Aureimonas sp. SA4125: one gene and its partner. The protein of the gene in region 1 interacts with the protein of each later gene in a pairwise test. Links are inferred from orthologs where the notes say so. Each region holds a gene or a part of one and is shown in the gene's direction. Other genes may lie near its edges. The genes, in order: Sa4125_RS21410 and def.

Region 1 (3,112 bases):
GCTGATGGGCGAAGACCTGGCTGTCGACATACAGGGCGTCGAAGCCGGCCGTGTCCGCCGCGCCGAGCTTGTCGAGAAGTCCCTGCTGCTCGCCGTCCGGCGCAGGCTTGGCGATGTCTGTCTGCGACTCCTTGCCGGCGGCGAGGAGTTCGGCCTGCGCGGCGGTGTGATCGTCCAGCATCTTCTGCGCCAGCGCCTTCACCTCCGGCAGCGTCGCCCTTTCCAAGGCCATCGTCGCCGCCTCGATCTCGAAGGCGTTGCCGGAGCTTGCCGTCGCCACGAATTCGAAGGTGGTCGCCACCTTGCGGGGCTCGATCTGGGATTCGGGGATCGTCGGAACGGACGAGTCCGACTGCGACTGGGCAAAAGCCGGCGAAACGAGAATCAGCGACGCCGCGAGCGCGGCAACCTTGGCGCGAGACATTCGGGTGTCCTCCCTTGCGAACCTTGCGAAATTGTTTCGTCCGCAACGGCCCGAGGTCGCAAATGTTCCGCTGGGTCAAGCCGAGCCGCGTCTGTGGACCGGCGGGCGGAGGGCCGACTCCCGGCCAAATCGGCTCCGGCACTTCCCCTGAGGAAACGGGCACTCATGTGAGGAAACGGGCACTCATGGCGTGTGAAATGGGCGGCAACCGGAAGCCTCTCTCCCGCGTTCATTCCCTTTAGCCCCTCAACAGGACACTTCCCATGATCAAACAGATCCTCAAGGTACTGATCGTCGGCTGGATCGCCAAGCGCTTCACCCAGAGTCAGAATCGCCGCAACGACGGCCGACGCGACGCATAATCGCGCCTGGCGGCGCGGCGGGGGGCGTGTCGACGGCCGTCTCCTGCAGCCTCGCGGTCGTCGTCGATGTTTTCCGCCCCGGAGAGCGAGCCCAATCTCGCAGATTGACTTTGTCCTTTGCCGGCGCCATACCGCCGACATGATCGCGCTCACCATCAAAACCCCGATTATCTGACGCTTCCCTCCCCGTGCTCTCCCCGGGGGTGGGATCGAGCGCAGGATTTTCCGCGGGAGAGGGGAGAGTTCCGATGGGCTACAGGCTCGCGATCGTAGGCGCCACCGGCAATGTCGGGCGCGAAATCCTCAACATTCTTGACGAGCGCGGCTTTCCGGCCGACGAGGTCGTGGCGCTCGCCTCGCGCCGCAGCCAGGGCACCGAAGTCGCCTATGGCGACAAGACGCTGAAGACGCAGTTCCTCGACACCTTCGACTTCTCGAAGAGCGATATCTGCCTGATGTCGGCCGGCGGCGAGGTGTCGAAGAAGTGGTCGCCGAAGATCGCGGCGGCCGGCTGCGTCGTCATCGATAACTCCTCGGCCTTTCGCTACGATCCGGACGTGCCGCTGATCGTACCGGAAGTGAATGCCGACGCCGTGGCGATGTTCTCGCGCAAGAACATCATCGCCAACCCGAACTGCTCGACCGCCCAGCTCGTCGTCGCGCTGAAGCCGCTGCACGACCACGCCAAGATCAAGCGCGTCGTCGTGTCGACCTACCAGTCCGTCTCCGGGGCCGGCAAGGAAGGCATGGACGAACTCTTCAAGCAGAGCCGCGCCGTCTTCGTCGCCGATGCCGTCGAGGTCAGCAAGTTCACCAAGCGCATCGCCTTCAACGTCATTCCCCACATCGACGTCTTCATGGAAGACGGCTCGACCAAGGAGGAGTGGAAGGTGATGGCCGAAACCAAGAAGATCCTCGACCCGAAGATCAAGGTCACCTGCACCGCCGTTCGCGTCCCCGTCTTCATCGGGCATTCCGAGGCGGTGAACATCGAGTTCGAGAACCCGATCACCGCCGACGAGGCGCGCGCCATCCTGCGCGAGGCGCCGGGCTGCCTCGTCGTCGACAAGCACGAGGACGGTGGCTACACGACGCCCTACGAGTCCGCCGGCGAGGACGCGACCTTCATCTCGCGCATCCGCGAGGACCAGACGCTCGAGAACGGCCTGAATATCTGGGTGGTCGCCGACAATCTGCGCAAGGGCGCCGCGCTCAACGCCGTGCAGATCGCCGAGCTCCTCGTCAACCGCGGTCTCCTCAAGGGCAAGAAGGCGGCATAGCGGCCCCAGCCCGGAAGAAGCAAAAGAACGGCCGCGTCGCACCGCTGCGACGCGGCCGTTCTTTTTGCGAAGCGACGAAGTGAGGCGGCCTACGGTGCCGTCTTCGGGATGGTAAAAAGCAGGAACTGGCTGATCTGCTGCCGATTGAAATTGTTGTCGGAGGCAAGCACCAGCGAGTGCTCTCCACCGATTTCCGGGCCGAAGCTTGCCGCCTCGATATTGTCGATGTCGAGCCCGCCGAAATCGCCCTCGTCGATCTTGAACCACAGCGCCTTGGGCAAGGGCCGGGCGCCGGCGATCGTCGCGCGACCGGAGACGTCCTCGGCTCCCGGCAGCGAGACGACATAAAAGGCGATGCGGTTGCCGACGCCGGCGACATAGGAGCGTTCGACCACGATCAGGCGGTCGGCGTCGAGGGCGAGGATCTCGCTGACGCCGTTGTCGGCGGATCCGGCCGGCAGCGTCGGCGCGTTCGGAATCCTGTCCGTCTGGTAGACATGCTCGGCCGTCGCATTGCCCGAATCGAGATCGAGGACAAGCAGGCGCGCCGGGCTGCCGGCAGTAAGGCTCGCCTTGTCGCCGTCCTGGATCAGCGCGCTTTCGGTCGCGGCATAGAGCGTCTTGCCGTCCGGCGAGAGCGTCAGGCCCTCGAAGCCCAGATTGCCGCGCACGCCGCTGCCGCCCGCTTCGGTCGGGAGATAGGCGTCCGGCAGCTTGAAGACGCCCAATCCCTTGCCCGAAAGATCCGATTTGGTGATCGAGGGTCGCCCGGTCGCATCGCCTTCGCTCGCCCAGAGCAACCGACCATCCACCAGGCGGACGGCCTCGGGATCGACGGTGCGGGGAGCGAAGGGCTTGCCGTTGAGGGCGAGAAGCACGTGGCTTTCGGCGATGTCGAGGCCGCTGATCCCATCGGTGCCGAGGGCCATCTTCAGGGCATAGAACCGCGCGGGGGCCTTTTCCGAGCGGTCGTCGGAAATGGCATAGAAGACGTCCGCGGCCGGATCGTAGTCGAGACCCGAAATGCCGCCGAACTCGGCGCCGGC
Region 2 (3,010 bases), 4.3 Mb from region 1 along the record:
TCAGCAGTGACGGCGAGACGATCACCACGCGCGCGCGGTGTGCCTTCTGCACGATGTCGGCGAAATGCTCGTGCAACTCGCCGAAGATCGATTCCGATGGCACGAACAGAAAGGCGGTATCCTGCGTCTCGCCGGGCAGGAGATACTTTTCCGCGATCGCCTTCACATGGACATCCATGTCCCGGCGCAGGCGCTGCGCCGAAAACAGCCGGTGCGCCTCGTCCTCGGCTTCGCGGAAGGCGCTCCAGGACTCGAGCGGAAATTTCGCGTCGATGGCCAGCGATGGCGCGCCATTCGGCATGGTGATGAGGCAGTCCGGTCGCTTGCCGTTCGACAGCGTCGCCTGGAAGGAATAGGCGCCGGTGGGCAGCCCATCCATCACGATCGCCTCCATCCGCCCCTGGCCGAAGGCGCCGCGGGTCTGCTTGTTGGAGAGGATGTCCTGCAGCCGCACGACTTCGCCGGCGAGGTCGACGATCCGTCCCTGCGCCCGGTCGATCACGGCCAGCCGCTCGGCCAGACCCGACAAGCTTTCCTGCGTTTCCTTCGTCGTCGCGGCGATAGACTGGCCGACGCGCGACGACATGCCGTCGAGCCTTTCGGCGAGCGTGCGCGTCATGTCGCCCTGCCGGGCCGCGAAGATCTCCGCCATGCTCTGCATCCGGCCGTTGACCTCGGCCTGCGCCTGCAGGATCGCGTCCAGCCTTTCGGCCTCGTGGCCGGACCCGCGCCCGCGCCAGACAAGGCCCAGCGCCACCACCAACGCACCGGCTAGAAGCGTCGTGCCGAGGCCGACTGAGCGGCCGGCGACGGTGAAGAGGGGGACGTCCAAGAGAGTGAGGAGGGAGTCGAGGCTCATCTCGAGATGTTAGCGCGACCGGGTTCGAAAAGGAAGATCAAAACAAGAACAGTTGTGATGCCGGCACAGCGAGATTGACCGTCGCGCCCGCAGGCATTACGTCACGACGATGACGATCAAGCCGCTTATCATCCTGCCCGACCTGCTGCTGCGCAAGGTCTCCGCCCCCGTGGCGACGGTCGACGCCGCCGTCCGGCAACTTGCCGACGACATGCTGGAGACGATGTACGATGCGCCGGGCATCGGCCTTGCGGCGATCCAGGTCGGCGAGCCACTGCGCATGCTGACGATCGACCTTTCCGGCGAGGACGACGAGAAGGCGCCGCGCGTCTTCCTGAACCCGGAAATCCTCACCCGTTCCGACGCGCGGTCGGTCTACGAAGAGGGATGCCTGTCGATCCCGGACTACTATGCCGAGGTCGAGCGCCCGGCGACGGTGACGGTGCGTTTTCTCGGTCTCGACGGGAAAATTCACGAGGAAGAGGCGAGCGGGCTGCTGGCGACCTGCCTGCAGCACGAGATCGACCATCTCGACGGTGTCCTGTTCATCGACCACATCTCCAAGCTGAAGCGGGAGATGGTGGTGAAGAAGTTCACCAAGATCGCCCGCAGAGCCTGAGCGCGGGAGCGCGGCCATGGCGCTGAAAATCGTCTTCATGGGCACGCCGGCCTTTTCGGTGCCGACCCTTTCCGCCGTCGTCGCCGCAGGCCACCAAGTCGTGTGCGTCTATACCCAGCCGCCGCGCGCCGCCGGTCGCCGCGGCCTGACGCTGACGCCTTCGCCGGTGCAGGCCGAGGCCGAGCGCCTGGGCCTCGAGATCCGCTCGCCGCTGTCGCTGAGAGACCCGGCGGCGATCGATGCTCTGCGGGCGCTCGATGCCGATGTCGCGGTCGTCGTCGCCTATGGCCTATTGTTGCCGCAGGCAGCGCTCGACACTCCCCGGCATTTCTGTCTCAACGGTCACGCCTCGCTGCTGCCGCGCTGGCGCGGCGCTGCCCCGATCCAGCGGGCGATCGAGGCGGGGGATGCGACCACCGGCATGATGGTCATGCGTATGGAAGCCGGGCTCGACACCGGGCCGGTGGCGATCACGAGGGAAGTCGCGATCGGCGCGTCGGAGACGGCCGGCGAGTTGCAGGATCGTCTGTCGCAGATCTCGGCAAGCGCCATGGTGGAGGCGCTGGCGCAGCTTGAGGCCGGGAAGCTTGCCTTCGAGGACCAGGCGGACCTTGCCACCCGCACCGGCCGCACACCGATCTATGCGAAAAAGATCGACAAGGCCGAAGCGCACATCGACTTCGGCGGCGACGGTGCCGCGATCGCGCGCCGGATCAACGCCTTTTCGCCCTTCCCCGGCGCCTGGACGATGGTCGACTTCGGCACCGGCCCGGAGCGCGTGAAAATTCTGCGCGCCGTGGCGGCCGAGGGCAGGGGCGGGGCGGTTCCGGGCGAACTCCTCGACGACGCGTTCACCGTCGCTGCCGGCACGGGCGCGCTCAAGCTCCTCGACCTGCAGCGCGCCGGCGGCAAGCCGATGACGGCCGAGACGCTGCTGCGCGGTGCGCCGCTAGCCGCAGGCGCTGTAGTGAACGGCTTAAGGTGAAATGCCTGCTGCAGGATGGAAACTAGATTTTCAGCCCCTTGGCGATCAAGCTGAATGGACTGGCTAAGCTTGCCCGGATTTTCGCGATCGGCTCTGCCATACGAGTTGATCTGAACGAATACGCGTCCATCGCGCTCAAACGTTGTATAGCTCGCCTCAATCTCCGAATGGAGAGAATTCCGTTCCATTGGCAAGTGTCGAAAAGTTTTCACTAAAGCCACAGCAGCCTCCCTTGGAAAATGCCCCGATATAAACTGACGATTGAATATGACGGCAAGCGCTATGTCGGCTGGCAGCGCCAGAAGAACGGCTATTCCGTGCAGGAAGCCATCGAGACGGCGCTGAAGGGTTTCATCGGCGAGGACGTCACGATCTTCGGCGCCGGACGCACGGATGCGGGCGTTCACGCCGCCGGCCAGGTCGCGCATGTCGATTTCGCCAGGGAATGGGACACCGACACCGTGCGCGACGCGATGAACGCCTTCCTGCGCCAGGAGACGGTATCCATCCTCGCCGTCGAGCGCGTGGCGGAAGGGTTCGACGCGCG

What was found.
Region 2: the proteins of Sa4125_RS21410 (region 1) and def interact in binary tests that used the Escherichia coli proteins (3 or more experiments, as listed by UniProt). The link is inferred for Aureimonas sp. SA4125 from one-to-one orthologs.

What each region holds. Positions count from the first base shown.
Region 1 is NZ_AP025032.1:4,525,279-4,528,390, reverse strand. The notes cover bases 255-3,050. They hold Sa4125_RS21410 (aspartate-semialdehyde dehydrogenase), read left to right. Parts: upstream 255-1,034; coding sequence 1,035-2,066; downstream 2,067-3,050. Other genes in these bases: Sa4125_RS21405 (esterase-like activity of phytase family protein), read right to left, coding at 2,156-3,050; Sa4125_RS21415 (DUF4142 domain-containing protein), read right to left, coding at 255-424. In the rest of the region: more of Sa4125_RS21415, read right to left, coding at 1-254; more of Sa4125_RS21405, read right to left, coding at 3,051-3,112.
Region 2 is NZ_AP025032.1:228,015-231,024, forward strand. What follows is about bases 30-2,723. They hold def (peptide deformylase), read left to right. Parts: upstream 30-968; coding sequence 969-1,478; downstream 1,479-2,723. Other genes in these bases: rmuC (DNA recombination protein RmuC), read right to left, coding at 30-859; fmt (methionyl-tRNA formyltransferase), read left to right, coding at 1,495-2,463; truA (tRNA pseudouridine(38-40) synthase TruA), read left to right, coding at 2,703-2,723. In the rest of the region: more of rmuC, read right to left, coding at 1-29; more of truA, read left to right, coding at 2,724-3,010. UniProt on the Escherichia coli protein: Removes the formyl group from the N-terminal Met of newly synthesized proteins. Requires at least a dipeptide for an efficient rate of reaction. N-terminal L-methionine is a prerequisite for activity but the enzyme has broad specificity at other positions.